2 regions of the Lysinibacillus sp. VIII_CA genome follow, and region 2 is predicted to be linked to the other one. Evidence: riboswitches for the same ligand, from Rfam matches in the RefSeq annotation. Region 2 holds a riboswitch; the other holds the start of a gene.
What was found. Region 2 has a riboswitch for cobalamin ahead of ACP3VS_RS09315 (hypothetical protein). Riboswitches for the same ligand answer to the same signal wherever they lie in the genome.

Region 1: it holds a riboswitch for cobalamin, as region 2 does, so the genes downstream of both, ACP3VS_RS17740 (ABC transporter substrate-binding protein) here and ACP3VS_RS09315 (hypothetical protein) in region 2, are expected to answer to the same signal.

What each region holds. Positions count from the first base shown of each region.
Region 1 covers NZ_JBNFXM010000015.1:94,710-99,824, forward strand. The annotation lists gene ACP3VS_RS17735 (elongation factor G) at 1-1,001, opposite strand, end outside; cobalamin riboswitch at 1,177-1,364, shown strand; gene ACP3VS_RS17740 (ABC transporter substrate-binding protein) at 1,529-2,524, shown strand; gene ACP3VS_RS17745 (precorrin-3B methylase) at 2,577-3,254, shown strand; gene ACP3VS_RS17750 (S9 family peptidase) at 3,326-5,115, shown strand, end outside.
Region 2 covers NZ_JBNFXM010000005.1:104,260-109,374, forward strand. The annotation lists gene ACP3VS_RS09305 (tyrosine-protein phosphatase) at 1-230, opposite strand, end outside; gene ACP3VS_RS09310 (ABC transporter substrate-binding protein) at 366-1,316, opposite strand; gene ACP3VS_RS09315 (hypothetical protein) at 1,300-1,857, opposite strand; cobalamin riboswitch at 2,022-2,221, opposite strand; gene ACP3VS_RS09320 (glutathione peroxidase) at 2,324-2,869, opposite strand; gene ACP3VS_RS09325 (hypothetical protein) at 2,957-3,508, opposite strand; gene ytvI (sporulation integral membrane protein YtvI) at 3,599-4,657, shown strand; gene ACP3VS_RS09335 (C40 family peptidase) at 4,742-5,115, opposite strand, start outside.

The DNA of each region.
Region 1 (5,115 bases), on a different contig from region 2:
GCCTGTAATGTAGGGACAAGCTCATAGGGCAGTGATAGCAATTTACTGCCAATTCGATCCCCAATATTTGCCTGACTGAGCCCTTTAACAGCGAAGATTTCACCAGCCTCAACTTGCTGAACAGTTTCAAATCGACTGCCGTTATATAGGCGAATTTCTGTTACTTTTTCTGTGATATCTCCAAATGTAAATTCATCCCGAACATGTAACTTGCCTGTAAGGGCCTTGATGAACGTTAAACGTTGATGTCCATCATGGCGTATTTTAAAGACCTCTCCTTGAAAAGGTGCTTCTGGCTCGAAGTGAGTACCCGTTAGGAATGGAAGTTGAGCAATAAATTCCTCAATGCCTTCATCCTTCAACGCAGAACCTATAAAACAAGGAAAGGCATCCTCATTTTTAATCATCGTTTGTAGTCTAGTCATGCATTGGCGATGTTCCAATGTTTCATTCAAAAAGTTATCTAGCAGTTCTTCATCACGCTCTGCCAGCCATTCCATAATCGTGCTTGAAACATAGTTTTCCTGCAGTGGTTCATCTATGAGGATTACATGTTCTGAGAAATCCTTATGCAGCTGAGTCATAACAGCTCTCACATCTGCTCCGTCACGATCTATTTTATTAATAAAAAAGAATGTAGGGACATGATAGTTCCGTAAAAGCTGCCATACAGTTTCTGTATGACCCTGTATACCCTCTACAGCACTAATAATAATGATGGCATAATCCATGACACGAATGGCACGCTCCATCTCAGGGGAGAAATCGACATGCCCTGGTGTATCGATCAGCGTATATGTATCGTCGCCGATAGTCATGCGACCTTGCTCGGCAAATATTGTAATGCCACGTTTACGCTCAAGCTCATGATTATCTAAATAGGCATCCTGATGATCGACACGCCCCCGCGCTTGAATACTATTGGTATGATAAAGCATTTGCTCAGAAAAGGTTGTTTTTCCTGCATCAACATGAGCAAGAACCCCAATCGTCTTGTACATACTAAATCCTCGTTTCTATAGGTGGCTATGTTCTCATTGTATCAGAATACTAGCACAAATAATTCTTGTAAAATGATTCGTCTTTTTGTCGAAATAGTGCTAATATAATGATGATTGCAGATTTTGCAATTTACTCTGATTGCGAATTAACTCATGAACTGCTAGTCTATCAATAGAATGAATAGAACATATTGGTGCAAATGGCATTTGTCATTTTGCTTAAAAGGGAAATCGGTGTAATTCCGATGCTGTCCCGCAACTGTAAATGGGGAGTCTATACAGGATGCCACTGTAGTTTAACTATGGGAAGGTGTATAGATGATGAACCTAAGCCAGGATACCTGCCAGTATGTGTATGCTAACTAAGAACCACGAGGATGGGGATAGTGATAAAGGTAACTATACCGTTTTTTCACTATGCTACTCTCTTGGCGACAAGAGGGTTTTTTTATGCCCTTCCAATGATCCTGGTAGCAAAGAAGTCTCTGATTTCTTTCTATATTTATGACAACAAAGGAGAAAAGGACATGAAAAAATGGAGAAGTATATGGCTGGTCATGCTCATCGCGCTCATCGCAGTTTTAGGAGCGTGTGGTACAAAGGACAAGCCTGATTCAGCAACGCAAACTGAAAAAGTTGAACCGTCTGAGGCGACAACGACTGAGGTAATCATTAAAAATAATGGAACTACCCAAACCTATAAGGAAGCACCTACAAAGGCAATCAGCTTAAATCAGCATGTGACAGAAATTATGCTTGCATTAGGGCTAGAGGATTCCATGGTAGGGACTGCTTATTTAGATGACGAAATCTACGAGCCGCTTCAAGCAGCCTACGATAAAGTTCCTGTTCTTTCAGATCAATACCCAACGAAGGAGCAAGTCATTGATGCCGGGGCAGATTTCTTGTATGCAGGCTGGAAAAGTGGCTTTGGTGAAAAAGGTGTAGGAACACCAGAGGAGCTTGAGGAATTAGGAATTCATACGTATTTACATACAGCTTCTAATATGACAAAGCCAACATTAGAGGATATTTTCACTGATATTCGTCATATTGCAGAAATATTCCGCGTGGAAGATCGCGGCGAAGCATTCATTGAACAAATGACAAAAGATGTCGAAGAAGTTCAAGCTAAATTACCAAAAGATAGAGAAAATTTACGTGTGCTAGTCTTTGACAGTGGTGAAAAAGATGTATTCACAGCTGGCCAAAACTTTATGAATGAGCTGGTGACAATCGCTGGCGGTCAAAATATCTTTGGAGATGTGGAGTCAGGGTGGACAACCGTGTCGAAGGAAGATGCAGTAGATCGCAATCCAGAGGTGGTTGTCATAATTAATTATGGTGAAACAACGGCTGAACAAAAGATAAATTTCTTAAAAAATGATCCAGCCTTGAAGGAAATGGAAGCAGTCAAAAATGATCGCTTTGTCATCCTTCCACTTTCAGCGGCATCTGAAGGGGTCCGTGCAGCAGAGGCCATTCAAATTTTAGCTAAGGGCTTCTACCCAGAAAACTTTTAAAAATTTCGAGCTAGCAAAGTGCTAGCTCCTTTTTCTTAAGGAGCGATAACTATTGAACGCATTTCGTCAAAACATACCAGATAAAACATTTGAGACCCTTAATCAGCAAGGTGGATTTTCGCGATTAGCAGTAAGCCCTGGCATTATCAATAAGCATTACACACCAGCCCAATTTCAAAAAATAGCAGAAATTGTAGGGGAGAAGGGAGCCATTAAATACTCGGCTTCCTATAGCATATTATTATCGATTCCCTCTAGCGAATTAACTGAAGCTACCCGTGCCTTACAGGAGGCTGGACTGTTTGTTGCATCGTCAGGGCCTCATATTGTTATGAAAGCATGTGATTTTTGTGACGGTGAAAAAATGGAAGCAGTTCCTCAAACAGAACAGCTCTATCAGGCGCTGGATGGTATAACCGTGCCTGTAAGAATGCGAGTCAATGTGAATGGCTGTGCATCCGCCTGTTATAATCCCACATATGATGACATCGGTTTGGTCTATCAGCATGAGAGCTTTGATGTTTATCTAGGAGCCATTCCTATGGGGACGAAAGCACAGGCGGGTACTCTCTTTGCAAAGAGAGTAGGGATCGACCATATTGAAGATTTTTTGCTACAAATCATTCGTCTTTATCAGGACCAAGCTCGTTCCAATGAACCTTTTTATAAGTTTTATCGCAGAACAAAATCGAATGCTGATTGGGAACTAGTAAAAAAATCGATCGAGTAGCAGGAATAATACTTAGGGTGTCGAAATATTGTAGTAGAGCATAGAAAATGACAATACAAAGGAGCAAGAACATGACATCTAAACAAGTGATTCAACCAGAGGATCTTTATCGCTTGAAATCAGTGGCAGATCCACAGCTCTCACCTGATGGGACTGAGGTAGTTTATGTAGAGACACGTATTGATGAGAAGAAAAAAGACTATATATCTAATCTGTTTTATATAAATTTAAAAGACAAACGTCCTCAGCAATGGACATATGGTGACTATCGAACAAGCTCTCCTGTGTGGTCGCCGGATGGCAGTCAAATTGCTTTTTCTTCTACAAGATCAGGCAAGCCGCAAATTTTTGTGCTTTCGAAAACAGGTGGGGAGGCAAAACAAGTAACGTATTGTAAAAACGGTGCGTCAACGCCTGTCTGGTCTCCATGTGGAGAGAAAATTGCCTTTTCCGTTATGCTCGGTAAAGATGAAACTATTCTAGATAAAGCTGAAGATGACAAGAAAGAAGAAAAAGAACTAAAGCCGCTAGAAATCGATAAGATGAAACATAAATCAGATGCTGGTGGATTTACGGATATGGACCAGCATACCCACATCGCTATTGTCGATTTAAAATCTGGTGACTTAGAGCAAATGACAGAAGGGAACAAGCATTGCCATCTGAGTACATGGTCGCCCGATGGCAACTATCTTACGTACTTAGCAGATCAAGCAGAGGATTTAGATTTTTCATTTAATGCGGATATTTACTTATTAGATATAGAAACAAAAAAGAGTCGCAAGGTAACCGAGGGAATTGGCTCTTATTACCAAACATCATGGTCTCCTAATAGCCGCTTCCTTTCCTTCGTTGGGGGAAAACGTGAGTTTGAAAATGCCACACAAGCGAAGCTATGGATTTATGATATGGAACAAAATCTGCTAAACTGTGCCACAAGTGAATTTGATGCCCCTGTCGGTGACTATGTCATCGGTGATTTCCTGCAAGGGGTAGCAGCTCCACCTGTGCAATGGATGAATGATAATCATAGTTTCTACTTCCAAGTAACAGATCACGGCAATGCAGCAATTTATTTTGGTAATGTGGATGGAGAGATTTATCCAGCTATTCACGATGATCAATATGTTTATGGATTTTCATTAGATGCTCAAAATGACCAAGCAGTTGTCGCAATAAGTACGACAACAAATCCGGGCGATTTATATTACGTCAACTTAAAGACGGGTGAAAAAGAACGGTTGACAACCGTCAATGAAGAAGTTTTAAAGACGAGAGAGATAGCTGTTCCTGAGAGTATTGAGTTTGAAGGAGCTGAGGGCTGGAAGGTCAATGGCTGGATCATGAAGCCAGTGGGCTATGAAAAAGGGAAGAAATATCCTCTTATTCTTGAAATCCATGGTGGTCCACATGCGATGTACGGCAACACTTATTTCAATGAATTCCAAATCCTAGCTGCTCAAGGCTTTGCGGTGCTGTATACAAATCCGCGCGGAAGTCATGGCTACGGACAAACGTTTGTGGATGCAGTACGTGGTGATTATGGTGGCAATGACTATCAAGACCTAATGGCTGCAGTGGACTATGCTTTAGAGCACTATGATTTCATTGATCAGGATCGACTAGGTGTAACAGGTGGGAGCTATGGTGGCTTTATGACCAACTGGATTGTTGGGCATACGAACCGCTTTAAGGCAGCAGTTACACAACGCTCAATTTCAAACTGGATTAGCTTTGCAGGTGTGAGTGATATCGGCTATTACTTTACAGACTGGCAAATACAAGCGGGGCTCGATAATATGGAGAAGCTATGGCATCATTCTCCATTGAAGTATGTAGACAATGTTGAAACACCGTTGCT
Region 2 (5,115 bases):
AATACAGGATTAGGGTTATGTTGTACTTCATTCGTGTCACGATAATCAAAAATTGTTTTAATACCTAATGTTTCAAATAATTCTTTATCTGTAGATGTCATTTTACCAAGTGCGGCGGAGCGATAAAATAAGCCCTCCCTTATAACACGCCCATCTCTCGTTTGATACCCCCCCATATCTCGGAAATTATAAACGGCCTCAAACGAAATATTTTTTTGTACTTGCTTCACTGAACTACACCTCCCTATATTAATAAGTGTTCTTATCTTTATTCTATCGAACAAACTACATGAATACCAATTTTCACACTAGGTAATAAAATAAAAAATGCTAGCTGTAATAAACAACTAGCATTTTCTACGATCTTATTTATATAACTCTGGATACACAGCTTTAGCAACTAGCTCAACTGCTTCACCGATACGCGGACCTGGGCGATTTGAGATATCTGTGTCAAGGGGTTGAACTGCCTTATTTTGAATAGCTGATACCGTATTCCACCCATCACGAGCAAGGATTTCTCCAATTGGATTTTCTGTATAGTTGACTGTTGTTAAAATGACGTCTGGATTTCTCGCAATAACATCTTCCTCAGATACTAGCTTCCAGCCATTTAAATCTGCAAACACATTCTTTACATTTGCCGTATTTAATATTTCTTGTTGGAAAGTGCTAGAGCCTGCTGTATATATTTCAGGCTTTGGACTAATCTCTAAATAAACATTTTTGGGTGTTTTTACTTCTTTAACCTTTGTTTTCACATCAGCGATTTTTGCTTTAATTTCTTCGTTTAATGCCTTTCCTTTTTCCTTCACATCCATAACGGCAGCAATTTGTTCGATATCTCCATATACATCATCGAATGTAGCCGCTGATTGAATAACAAACACTTTAATTCCTGCATCTTCGAGTGGCTTAAGTGCATCCTTCTTACCAATCGTATACGCAATCACAACATCTGGCTTTAACGCTATAATTCGCTCACTGTTATAATTCACAGTATCAGAAACACGTTCGATTTTTTGAGCTGCTTCTGGATAAGTATCATATTCAGTGGCACCTACAATTTTATCGCCAACCCCTAGTGCAAATAGAATTTCTGTGTTACTAGGTTGTAAAGACACAACTGTTTTTGGCACTTCCTTAAACTCTATTTCCACACCACGATCATCGGTTACTTTATAACTTGTTTGCTCAATCTTTTGTTCATCTTGAGACACATCCTTATTTTTTGTATCTCCCGCGGTACCACAACCTGCTAAAACGAGCGCTAGCAATAAGACCGATAGCCAGTGTAAATTAAATAGTTTCTTCATTATTATTCACCTTTTTCTTTTTCATTGGATAGGATTTACTCATAAACGGAATTTCAGCTATTCCGGCTTGTTGATTCATATAGACAGCCATTACAAAACATACATTGGCTAATAAGCCTAAATAATCAAAGAGAATAGACGGCACCTCTTGTTCTTCTGAAACCTTGTGTAAAGTTCGATACGATTTTTTCGCCTCACTACGGCAAAGATGTAGAGCAGCCGCCGCCTCTGTTCCTTGAGGTAAAACAAAATTTTGAATCTCATCCTTCACATGACGAACATAAAAATCATAGCGCGCACTTAACCAGGATAGATCTTCATCTGTAACTGCTAGCTTTCCACGAACAGAGCCATTAACATGATAAGCCATAGGTAAAATCTGCATTAAATCATCTGCAACAGCCTGGACATCCTCTTTCTTCACTACAGCTAGTGCAACCCCTATATGCGTTGTTAAACTATCTGTGCGAATCTCAAAATCGACAGTTGAAGCCCTCTCACGCATAAAAGGATAACAAGAATAACGTGCATCTTTTTTCAATCTACTATCCCCCCATTTTTCCAAATGAAAATTCTCGCTTGTTCAGTACATAAAAAAACGTCGCTCCTCACGCAAAGGAACGACGAAAATAACATAATGATTGTCATACAAACACGACACTGCCTATGTATTTGCCGTATATCCTCCTAGCTTCCGAAGAGTTGTTATACGTTCAAATAAAGGTCGGTCTCCTGGCTTGTACAATGCTATTATATGAAATATATAATAGCTATAAAGAACCTTCCCATTTCCTACGAAACAGTGGCTAATCTTTATAATGGCTGTACTTACAGTTGCGGAAACAGCTTCGGCTTTTACCGAATTCCCGATTATGCTAGCAAGCACCTTTATTCTGCAAGAATAATTCACTTGTAATGCAGTTTATCATAGATTGATAGGAAAAAATAGTTACGTACAAAAAGTATACTCGTTTTATAGGCGATATCATAGCATTAAAGTTACTCGACTATAATACTTTTTCAATTGCTTGCTCAATATCAAGCTGTGAGTCTGTAGGCTCAAAGCGAGCTACGGTTTTTCCGCTTGCATCTACTAAAAATTTAGTAAAATTCCAGCGAATATTTCGACCATCTAAAAAACTTGGAGCAAATTGAACGATCGCCTCAGCCAGCATTTTCTCCTGCATGCTTGCTTTCCCGAATTCACGGAAATCGACTTCATGTTTTAAATAATTAAATAAAGGATGTGTCGTCTCACCATTTACTTGGATAAGCTCAAAAATGGGGAACGTAACTCCGTAGTTTACTTTACAAAGATGCGCAGTTTCCTCTCCATCTTCTGGATTTTGGTGGCCAAATTGATCACAAGGAAAACCTAGAACGACAAAATTATTTTTTCCATATTTATCGTACATTTTTTGTAAGTCTTCAAATTGATATGTAAATCGGCACTGATTAGCTGTATTAACTATTAGCAATGTTTTTCCGCGAAATGTTTCCATTGATAAAATTTCACCATTCGGCTTTCGTACTAAATAATTATAAATGCTCATTCCCTAACCCCTTTTGTTTTTTTCATATATTATAATTGACTATTCTCCAATAACCAAAGAGTTTGCACAAAAAACACCATCTCGTTACTAGGAACGGATGGCTGACTTATATTTCTTTTTATATTTAACATTTTGCTCTTCATTAATTAATCGATGTGCTATGTCTAATAATTTAGAATCACTCGTATGATCATATAATTTTTTTAAGGATACAATAATATCATAGCGAATGAGAGTAGGATGCTTCTCATCTAAACAAGTTTGAAATCTCTTGGCTAAAAAAGATACAACTAAATCGCTTTGTACTTGGCCTGCTAAACCAATTTTCCAAATAGCTTGTAATGTATGCCTTGCCGTGACAGGCTTATCATCATAGGTCACAGCCCAAATCTTTAAAAAATCTTCCAATACTCTTTCTTCGGGATCACTGTTTGCAGCTAAAGCACATAAAATTTGCGCGGCAAGTGCACGGGCATGGCCATTTTTATATGTAAGTGCTTGTACAAGCTGTTCCCACACTGCATATGTCCAATCTACGGGCTCCTGCAGAATTTTCATCAGTTCCTCGTAAGATTCATATTGTATATCTCGATTACGCTCTGTTAGATTATTAAAAAGTTGCAAAATCTCTTTTTCCATAATTTATCCCTACCTTTATTGTTTCAGAACGTCATTAAACTTTATTTATGGTACACTTAACTTAATTTTTTTCGCAAAGAAGGTGAGTTTATGAATAAATTTAATGCTAGGAAATTGATTTTTCGATTGCTAGTGATTCTGTCACTAATTATAGCTGCTTATTTTATTATTCCTGTATCTATGCCGTTAATATTAGCAGCTATTAGCGCATTTTTCCTTGAACCGATCGTCATGTTCTTTAAAAGGCGCTGGAAAATGTCTCGAAAAATTGCAGTTGCCTTTATATACATAGTGAGTGTCATTATAATTTCTATTATTTGCTATATTTCAATTACACAGATCATGACGCAAATAATTTTATTGTCTAAGCAAGCTCCCTATTATATTTCCAAGCTATCAGATATGTGGCTTCATATGCAAGAAAATATTTCTAAATACACTGAAGACTTTCCACCTGAAGTTAGTACTTCGCTTCAAAAAACCACAATGGATTTCATAAAGAAAATTGAAGAAACTTTTTTAAGTTTCTTTAATTATAGCAAAGTTTCAGCCTTCTTTTCAGAGATTCCAAGGCTATTTATCAGTCTTCTCGTCTATATGATTGCCCTATTCCTATTTATGCTTGATCTGCCAAAATTGAAGCGCATTACTTATAAGTATTTAAAGCCTAATACAGCAAAGAAAATAAAAATTATTTTAAACCGTTTAAAGGATGCAACATTAGGCTATATGAAAGCACATTTATTTGTAAGCTTCATTATTGGAGGCGTTACACTTGTTGGACTTTTATTAATCCAGCCGAAATACGCCATAACGATGACTATTATTATTTGGCTGATAGATATAGTCCCTTTTTTAGGCTCCATCATTATTCTAGCACCGTGGGGGTTTTATCACCTTTTAATGGGAAACACAGCTATTGCTGTAAAATTATTCATCTTAGCTGCTATTTTACTCATTATTCGTCGTGTAGTCGAGCCTAAACTGATGGGAGAACATATCGGTTTATCAACTTTACCAACATTAATTGCTATGTTTATTGGTCTACAGTTATTTGGAATTATCGGTTTGCTTATTGGACCCTTTGTCATTATTTTCTTTATCGCCTTGAAGGAAACAGGCATCATTAAAGTGAACTTTAAAATTTAATCCCAATAAAAAAGGTCATCTTTGTATTTTTTCTTTACAAAGATGACCTTTTTATCAAGTTAATCGTCTATATAATATGGTGGCTTATTGAATTCGACCAAAGCCTACTAAATATTGATTCCACCAATCAAGTGATTCAATGACAACACCATTATTTTGAGCATCAATCATTGTGTTGTTACCTAAGTAGATACCTACATGCGCTACACCTGAGCCATAGCTAAAGAATACTAAGTCACCAACACGTGCTTCACCAGCAGAAATACGTTGTGTTGCTAAATATTGTTGAGATGCAGTACGTGGTAAAGAAACGCCTGCTTGTTTGTAAGACCATTGTACAAGACCAGAACAGTCAAACCCTGAAGTTGGATTATTACCACCCCATACATATGGACGACCAAGGAATTGTTTTGCTGTAGAAATTGCATCACCTGAAGAGGCAGTACCAGCGCCTGAAC